Regions from separate parts of the Delftia sp. WSY_7 genome, predicted to be linked through region 2. Evidence: riboswitches for the same ligand, from Rfam matches in the RefSeq annotation. Region 2 holds a riboswitch; the other holds the start of a gene.
The links. Region 2 has a riboswitch for thiamine pyrophosphate ahead of ACF8ME_RS05325 (long-chain fatty acid--CoA ligase). Riboswitches for the same ligand answer to the same signal wherever they lie in the genome.

Region 1 (4,717 bases), on a different contig from region 2:
CAGATGCTGGCCGAGCACACGCCTTTGGAAGGCGAGGTGCCACTGCCCGAGGCACAACTGCACGACATGCTGGAACAGATACGCAGCACGGGCTACAGGCAGAGCGAAAGCCTGCAGTCCTATGGTGTGGTGGACATCTCCTGCCCCATCCTGGGACCTGACGGTCAGGCCCTGGCCGTGCTGACATCTCCCTATATCCGCCGCATCGATGGACATGCGGGCCCTTCGCTGGATGGAGCGCGCGAATGCCTGTTGCAGGCGGCACAGGAGTTGTCGTTGAACCGGCAGCCGCGCGACGGCCAGTGAGCCGCGCGCAGCCTGCCGGCTGGCGTCAACGCGCCGTCGTATCGCTGCTGGCCGCCACGATGGGGATATAGAACTCCCCGCCCGCGCGGTTGAATTCCTCGGCCTTGGCCTGCATTCCGGCGGCAATGCCTTCCTGCTCGGCCACGCCCTTGGCAGCGGCGAATTCGCGCACTTCCTGGGTGATCTTCATGGAGCAGAACTTGGGGCCGCACATGGAGCAGAAGTGCGCCACCTTGGCGCTGTCCTTGGGCAGGGTTTCGTCGTGGTAGGCCTGGGCGGTGTCGGGGTCCAGGCCCAGGTTGAACTGGTCCTGCCAGCGGAAGTCGAAGCGGGCCTGGCTCAGCGCGTCGTCTCGGGCGCGGGCGCCGGGGTGGCCCTTGGCGACGTCAGCGGCGTGGGCGGCGATCTTGTACGCGATGATGCCCTGCTTGACGTCGTCGCGGTCGGGCAGGCCCAGGTGCTCCTTGGGCGTGACGTAGCACAGCATGGCGGTGCCGAACCAGCCGATCATGGCCGCGCCGATGGCGCTGGCGATGTGGTCGTAGCCGGGGGCGATGTCGATGGTCAGCGGGCCCAGGGTGTAGAACGGCGCCTCATGGCAGTGCTTGAGCTGCTCAGTCATGTTGGCCTGGATCATGTGCATGGGCACGTGGCCGGGGCCTTCGATCATGGTCTGCACGTCGTGCTTCCAGGCCAGCTGGGTCAGCTCGCCCAGGGTCTGCAGTTCGGCGAACTGGGCTTCGTCATTGGCGTCCGAGGCGCTGCCGGGGCGCAGGCCGTCGCCCAGCGAGAAGCTGACGTCGTACTGCTTCATGATGTCGCAGATGTCCTCGAAGTGCTCGTACAGGAAGCTCTCGCGGTGGTGGGCCATGCACCACTTGGCCATGATGGAGCCGCCGCGCGAGACGATGCCCGTGCGGCGCTGGGCCGTGAGGTGGATGTAGGCCAGGCGCACGCCGGCGTGGATGGTGAAGTAGTCCACGCCCTGCTCGGCCTGCTCGATCAGCGTGTCGCGGAAGATGGGCCATGTCAGGTCCTCGGCGATGCCGCCCACTTTTTCCAGCGCCTGGTAGATGGGCACGGTGCCGATGGGTACGGGCGAGTTGCGGATGATCCAGTCGCGCGTGGTGTGGATGTTCTTGCCGGTGGACAGGTCCATCACGTTGTCCGCACCCCAGCGGATTGCCCAGACCAGCTTCTCGACCTCTTCCTCGATGCTGGAGGTGACGGCCGAGTTGCCGATATTGGCGTTGATCTTGACCTTGAAGTTGCGCCCGATGGCCATGGGCTCGATCTCGGGGTGGTTGATGTTGGCCGGGATGATGGCGCGGCCGCGCGCCACTTCGTCGCGCACGAACTCGGGCGTGATGATCTTGGGGATGGCGGCGCCCAGGCCGTTGCCGGCCAGGCGCGCCTCGCGCGCGGCGTCCTGCTGGTACTCGGCCATCCATTCGCGGCGGCCGTTCTCGCGCAGGGCCACGTACTCCATCTCGGGCGTGATGATGCCCTTGCGCGCGTAGTGCATCTGGGTGACGTTGCCACCGCTCTTGGCGCGGCGCGGCTGGCGCTGCAGCGATGCGGCCTCGGCCCGCAGGCGGGCCACGCGCTCGTCTTCCTCGCCGCGCTTGCCGCCGTCGTCCAGGGCCTGGCGCAGGCGGCCGGCGTAGTACTCGCTGTCGCCGCGCGACTCGATCCAGGCATTGCGCACGCCCGGCAGGCCGCTGCGCACGTCGATGGCCACGGCCGGGTCGGTGTAGGGGCCCGAGGTGTCATAGACGCTGACCTGCTCGCCATTGGTCAGCTGGATATCGCGCACGGGCACGCTCAGGCCGGCATGCAGGCTGCCTTGCAGATAGCTCTTGGTGGAGGCCGGGAACGGCTTGCGCGACTGCGCCAGCAGGTCGGAAAAACGCTGTGCGTCGGGAGCTTCGCCGGCTGCGGGGGTGAAGATGGAATCGGGAGCGTTCATGTCGGGTTCCTTGCGTTCAAAGCGTCGATCAACAACGCTCCGGGAACCGGACACTCCTTGGGCTGTGCCAAAGGCCGCGCACCGGGCTATGCCAGTGTGGGCCTGCCAGGGCCGTATGGCCTTGGCCCCTGGTTGCCACGCACGCCAAGGCGCACGAGCAGCCTTGGTTGGCAAGGGTCGATGCGCATCGGATGGTGGCCTGCCTGGCCGTTGCGGCCCTGCGTGTATCCGCCGTGGCGGACTTCCATCCTCTGACTTCGGCCCCGCTTCAGGGTCCCGCTCTTCTTCCGCCGGTATCAACCGGATCAAGTTCGTCGGGTTCGCCGCCTGGCCCATGCAGCGCATGGACCGGTTGGCATCTCAGTGCATCAGCACACCCCGGAGCAGCGGCAAGTATAGAGGATGGTTGGCGGCCCATCGCCTGCGGGTTTGCCCAGGGGCCATGCGCCGCCGTCAGTCAAAGCCGCGCAGCGCACCCCATTCGGCCAGCGGAGCGCGCGTGGCGCGCCAGCCGTTGATGGGGGCGCTCTTGTCCTCGTAGCCCAGCGCAATGCCGAAGGCCACGTGGTAGCCCTCGGGCAGCGCCAGCGCCTGGGTCACGGCGTCGTTGTAGCGGCGCCAGAAGCCCTGGGCGCAGGTGGCCAGGCCATTGGCGCAGGCCAGCAGCATGAAGGACTGCAGGTAGATGCCCAGGTCCACCCATTGCGGCAGGCCCATGCGCTCGTCCACCGCCACGATCAGGCCCACGGGCGCGCCGAAGAACTGGCCGTTGCGGGCCAGCTGCTCCAGCCGCGCGGGCTTGTCGTCGCGCGGAATGCCCAGCGACTGGTACAGCTCTTCGCCATTGGCAAAGCGCCGGCTGCGGTAGGGCTCCCAAAGGTTGGGCGGGTAGGACAGGCCGGGCTGGGCGTCCTGGGGCTCGGCTTCGGCAACGGCGGTCAGCAGTTGCTGCAGCGGCTCGCCTGTCAGCGCCAGCACGCGCCAGGGCTGCAGGTTGCCGCCCGAGGCCGCATTGGCCGACTGTTCCATCAGGGAGCGCACCAGCGCCGCATCGGGCGACTGGGGCAGGAAGGCGCGCACGGAGCGGCGCGCATGCAAGGCCTGTTCAACGTTCATGCTGGTCGGAGTCTCCGGTCTTCTTGGGGGATCTTGGGTGATCTTCTGCAGGCCTACTTGCCCATGATCTGGTCGATCTTGTCCTTCTGGAACGCCTGCGGGCGCTCGGATTCGCAGGGCACGCAGTCGCCCACCTTGCTGCCGGCCGAGAGCTTGGCAATGGCCTCCCAAAGCAGCGCGATCTGCTGCTCGTGCGCGGCCGCGCCATCGCTCAGGCCGCGCATGGCCTGGGCCACGGGGTCCATTTCCTGGGTGATGCCGTAGGCCGTGAACGGCTGGGGCGCGGCAGAGGCCGGGACCTTGATGGACTCGGCCTTGGCCGATGCCGGGTCGTGCTCGGTCACGTCGGCGCTGTGGCCGTTCTTGCTGGCGATGATGCGCGCCGGAATGCCCACCGCCGTGGCGCCTGCGGGCACGGGCTTGATGACCACGGCATTGCTGCCGATCTTGGCGCCGTCGCCCACCTCGAAGCCGCCCAGCACCTTGGCGCCTGCGCTGACCACCACATCGCGGCCCAGCGTGGGATGGCGCTTGGCGCCCTTGTACAGCGAGGTGCCACCCAGGGTCACGCCGTGGTAGATGGTGCAGCCGTCGCCGACCACGGCCGTCTCGCCGATGACGACGCCCATGCCGTGGTCTATGAAGACGCGCTCGCCGATGACGGCGCCGGGGTGGATTTCAATGCCGGTGAGCCAGCGGCCGATGTGCGAGATGAAGCGCCCCAGCCACTTGAGGCCATGGTTCCAGCACCAGTGCGCCGGGCGTTGCAGCCAGATCGCATGCAGACCCGGATAACAGGTGATGACCTCCCAGGTGCTGCGTGCCGCAGGGTCGCGGTCGAGGATGCACTGGATATCGGAGCGCAGGCGGTCAAGCATCTAGGGGCTGGTTATTGTTGACAAGACCGCTCAGTCTAGCGTTTCGGTGGGGTGCTCTGCAGCATGGCCTTCGCAACACCGCGCAGGATGTGGATTTCCTCGGCGGTCAGTTGCGAGCGGTTGAAAAGCTGGTTGAGGCGCGGCATCAGCTTCTTGGGCGCAGCCGGATCGAGAAAGCCGATATGCGCCAGCGCCTGCTCCCAATGGCCCAGCATGCCGGCCACCTGGGCCGCGTCGGCACGCTGCGGCGCGGGCGTGTGCTCCACCACGGGAAAGCCGCCCAGCGCCTGGCGCCATTCGTAGGCCACCACCTGGATGGCCGCCCCCAGGTTCAGCGAGCCGAACTGCGGATTGGACGGAATCGACAGCGCCACATCGCTGCGGTAGACATCGTCGTTGCTCATGCCGAAGCGCTCGCAGCCGAACAGGAAGGCCACGCCGGACTGGT
Region 2 (4,717 bases):
GGCCCGGCCTACCTGCTGATGGGCCTGGGCTGCGCCAGCATTGCCATCGGCGCCTGCCTGCGGCTGGCCGACCGCTGGCCCGGTGGACCGTGGCGCGGCCTGCTGCCGGCCGGGCGCATGACGCTGACCCTGTACCTGGCCCACATCCTCATCGGCATGGGGCTGCTGGAGGCCATGGGCGCGCTGGACGGCTCACGCAGCCTGCGCGAAGTGGCCGTGGCCGCCGCGCTGTACGTGATCATCGCCAGCCTGGCCGCCTGGGCCTGGAGCAAGAAGGTGGCGCAGGGGCCCGTGGAATGGGTGATGCGGCGGCTGACGGCACTGGGTTGATCCACAGTTTGGAAATTGCGCTCGAATGAAGTCATCGTTTTGATGGCCGCAATGCCTTGTTTGTCTACACTTGCCTCCATTCAAAAATGGGGGAGATTCAATGGCTGAGGCGGTTTACAAGAAATGGCTCAGGGCTGTGATCGGGCTGCAATGCCTGCTGATCCTGGCCTTTGTCTTTCGGGGGTGGCTGTTGCCCGACCCATTGGGCCCCAGGCTTCCCTCAATCCAAGGCAATACAGTGTGGATTCAAAGCCATGGCGCTTTGCATCAGTTTGATCGGCAGGGCACACGCCTGCAGCGTCTGGAGTTGGCGCAATTGGGTTTGACCCCATCGGTCAGCAGCCTTCAGTTCATTGGAGAGAAGACGCTTTGGGCGCATGACCAGGGACGTGTGCATCGCTGCGATCTGGCAATGCAGCGCTGCGTGGCGCTGGGTCTGCCCGATTTGTCCACACGCGGTGGCTATCGCTGGATGCGGGTAACGGCCGATGAAGCGCAGATTGTGGTCTCCGACGCATCCAATCACCGCGTTCTCGTTTACCAGCGCGAGGCCGCTTCCAGTGCAGCGCAAGCCTATGTGCTGCTCAAGACCTACAGCGAAGGCCTGCGCTTTCCGAATCAGACGCTGCAGGTAGGCGAGCGCATGTGGGTGGCCAATACCAACCGCCATCAGATTGCGCAAATCGATACGGCACAGAGTACCCAGGCCGCGCCTGCCGCATTTCCCGTGGAATATGCGGGCCTGCGTTCCGGGCGCCGCTTCCCGTTCGCCATGCAGCTGGATGGCCAGCAGCGTCTATGGGTGCTGGTCGCAGACTCGGGCATGCGGGGAGCAGATCTGCTGTTGATGGATTCCCAGTTGAGGCCTGAACGGGTGCTGCCGCTTTCGCCCGACCAGGACCCGAACGCCATCGCCATGGTGGGTCAGGAGTTCTTGCTGCCGGACATGACCCAATTCATCGTCCATCGCGTGGATCTGGACGGCCGCGTGCTGGAGCCTTTCGGGGATGCTCCATTCCGCGGCGAGTTGGCGTCTGCCCGCTCGTCCTATGAATGGGGCAGGCGGTTGCCTTCGTTCCTGCTGGGCAGCATCGGGGTATTGATGGCTCTGGGACTATGGCTTGCCTGGAAGGCGGGGGAATTGCGCCAATTGGGCGGCAAACGCTGGCAGGAAGTGGGCGACACCGAAGCCTCCAGCGCGGCAGTGGCTCCCTCACCGTCCCAGCACGCCGCGCAGGCTTCTCAAGCCTCGGAAGGAAAACCGCTGGTCACTTCGGTCACGGCGCTTGCGGGCAGCACCGTGAAGCGCAGGCGTGCGCTTGCCATGGTTGGCGTTCTGCATTGCCTGGTCGCTGGCGGTATGGTCTATTGGTTCTTGCCGCTTTTGCACCAGCGCGACTGCGGTCCGGACAAATCGTGCGATCCAACGGGCATGCTCGGTGTCCTGCTGGTGCTTTTGGCCGTGTTGCCGCTGTGTCTGTATGCATGGCTCTGGCGCAAGCTCAAGCAGCTGGAGACCATGCGCATAGCCACGGACGGGCATCGGATCGCGGTACGCATGGCACGCAGGACCCGCAAATTCGATGCCAGTCGCGTCACCTGCACGCGCCAGCATCTGTGGATGGGCCTTCGCGCCATTCCCCTGCGACTCAATGGCAGTCCCCTGTTCGACGAGGCCGCGTTCAGGCGCGAGATCCTGGCGCGGTTGCCGCAGCTGCAGGTGCGCGATGGCGCCTGGGACTTCGCCGTGGCACGCCACTTCTGGTCCAACAGCGGTGTGCTGGGCAAGGCCTTGGTGCTGCTGTATGTCGCGACCTTGCTGGGTTTTGTGGTTCGCCTGCTGGCCTGACGGGGTTGGCGACCCTGCTGTAAGATAGCTCTCCGCTCCGGGGTGCACGCCAGTGCTGAGATCCACACCCGAGAACTTGAACCGGGTCATTCCGGCGGAAGAAGAGCTTGCACCCCTGCGTGGCCGCCCATGCGCCACGGGCGGGGCGCCTTCGGAGCATCACGTCCCAGCTCTCGAAGGAATTCCATGGACAAGGCCCGGCCCCAGGCGGCTTCTCTGGTCGCAGACCTGATTGCATTCATTGCCATGGACGGCTGCACCGACGAGCAGTTCGATGCACTGGCCCTGCGGCTGTTCGCCTACCAATACGAATCGAATGCGCCGTTTCGCAGCTTCTGCCAGCGGCGCGGCGCCACGCTGCGCAATGTGAAGACCTGGAGCGACATTCCCGCCGTGCCCATCGATGCGTTCAAGGCCATGGAACTGCGCAGCGAGCCGGCCTCGCCCGCGGAGCGCGTGTTCATGACCAGCGGCACCACGGGCCAGGCCAAGGGGCTGTCTTCGCGCGGGCGCCACTTCCATCCCGCGCTCGATGTCTACGATGCGTCGATGACGCGCAACTTCGCGCAGCGCTTCATGGCCGGGCACGAGCGCCTGCCCATGGGCATTCTCTTTCCCGACGAGCAGGCCATGCCCAACTCTTCGCTGGCCCACTACCTGGCGCTGGCCAAGACGGAATTCGGCACTACCGACAGCCGCTACTTCCTCACCCCCGACGGCCTGGACATGCCCGGCCTGTGCGCCGTGCTGGAGGAATCCGAGCGCAGCGGCCGCCCCTATGCGCTGCTGGGCGCCAGCTTCAGCCTGGTGCATGTGATGGACGCGCTGCGCGAGCAAGGCCGCAGCTTCCGTCTGCCGCCGGGCAGCCGCATCCTGGACACGGGCGGCTACAAGGGCCAGTCGCGCGAGTTGCCGCTGGAGGACTTCTACGCCGACCTGTCCCGGCTGCTGGGCGTGCCGCGCAGCCACTGCATCAACATGTACGGCATGACCGAGTTGAGCACGCAGTTCTATGACGACGGCAATGCCACGCTGCCCTCGGTCAAGTCGGGGCCGCACTGGATACGCTCGCGCCTGGTCGAGCCCGTCACCGGCCGCAGCGTGGCGCCCGGCGAGCGCGGCATTCTCGTGCACTGCGACCTGGCCAACTACAACGCGGTCACCACCATCCTCACCGAGGACGTGGGCCTGTGGGCCGGCCATGGCGAGAACAGCGGTTTCCTGTTGCTGGGGCGTGCCGAGGGCGCAGCGGCCAAGGGCTGCTCGCTGGCGGTCGATGAATTCGTGAAGGCCGCTGCTGCATGAACATCGAGCGGATCACGGCCGGCTACCTGCCCGAACTGCCTGGTTTGCGCGAGGACGAGGTGCAGTGGCATGTGCTGCCCTTCGAACGCGGCGGCGTGCGGCTGGAAGTCTCCGTGCCCCTGCTGACCGGCCCGCAGATGCATGCGCTGGCAGCCCACATGCGCCGTGCCGCCGACCGCCACCTCAGGGCCATGCCCGTGGCCGAGATCATCGACGCCATCGACCGCGCCATCGCCCGCCTGCTGGACCGCAGCGATCCCTATCGGCGCCAGGCCGAGACCTGGCTGCCCGTGGTCAGCGGCTATGACGCCGACATGGTGCGCCTGGGACTGACGGGCTTCTTCAAGACCTTTCGCGCCGCGCAGCTGCGGCGCTTCGTGGCCGAGGACTTTGCCAACCCGGCCGTGCTGGACGGCTTCCAGCCCGCGCCCAAGGGCGGCGCGGTGCGCGCCTTCGGGCCCGACCTGCTGATGCACAGCTGGGCCGGCAATGTGCCTGCGCTGTCCCTGTGGAGCCTGGTCTGCGGCCTGCTGGTCAAGGCGCCCGCCATTGGCAAGCTGGCCAGCGCCGAGCCGCTGTTCGCGGGCTGGTTCGCACGGCTGCTGGCCGAGGTGCATCCGCCGCTGGCCGATTGCCTGGCCGTGGTGTGGTGGAGCGGTGCGGGGGGCGTGGATGGGGCGGAGGGCGCGAATGGAGATGCCGCCGCCGCGCTCCACGCCGAGGCCGACACCGTGCTCGCCTACGGCGGCAACCAGACGCTGCAGGCGCTGCGCCAGCGCCTGCCCGTGACCACGCGCTTTCTGCCGCACGGCCACAAGCTGGGCTTCGGCATGGTGGGCGCCCATGCGCTGGACACGCTCAAGGCGCCCGCCGTGGCGCGGCTGGCGGCCTGGGACGTGATGCGCTATGACCAGCAGGGCTGCTACTCGCCCCATGTCTTCTACGTGGAGCGCGGCGCCCCAGTCTCTGCGCGTGCCTTTGCCGACTACCTGGCGGCCGAACTGGCCAACCTGCAGCGGCGCTTTGCGCGCCGGCCGTTGGAGCTGGAGGAGGGCGCCGCCGTGGCCCGCTGGCAGCAGGCCGTGGAATGGTCAGGTGACGAACAGCAACTGCTGGGTCCGGTGGACGCGCCCTGGAGCGTGGCGTACAGCGACAGCCTGCAGCCGCTGGCGCCCACGGCCCTGTACCGCACGATTGCCGTGGTGGGCGTGGACCGCCTGGATGACGCCGTGC

Region 1: linked by a shared signal. The riboswitch ahead of thiC (phosphomethylpyrimidine synthase ThiC) and the one ahead of ACF8ME_RS05325 (long-chain fatty acid--CoA ligase) in region 2 are both predicted to bind thiamine pyrophosphate.

The regions. Positions count from the first base shown of each region.
Region 1 is NZ_JBICLB010000055.1:278,138-282,854, reverse strand. Features, by position in the region: gene ACF8ME_RS28060 (IclR family transcriptional regulator) at 1-306, shown strand, start outside; gene thiC (phosphomethylpyrimidine synthase ThiC) at 332-2,275, opposite strand; TPP riboswitch at 2,541-2,666, opposite strand; gene ACF8ME_RS28050 (nitroreductase) at 2,729-3,391, opposite strand; gene cysE (serine O-acetyltransferase) at 3,445-4,269, opposite strand; gene ACF8ME_RS28040 (RNA methyltransferase) at 4,305-4,717, opposite strand, start outside.
Region 2 is NZ_JBICLB010000011.1:30,929-35,645, reverse strand. Features, by position in the region: gene ACF8ME_RS05335 (DUF418 domain-containing protein) at 1-330, shown strand, start outside; gene ACF8ME_RS05330 (YncE family protein) at 431-2,179, shown strand; TPP riboswitch at 2,208-2,299, shown strand; gene ACF8ME_RS05325 (long-chain fatty acid--CoA ligase) at 2,366-3,484, shown strand; gene ACF8ME_RS05320 (acyl-CoA reductase) at 3,481-4,717, shown strand, end outside.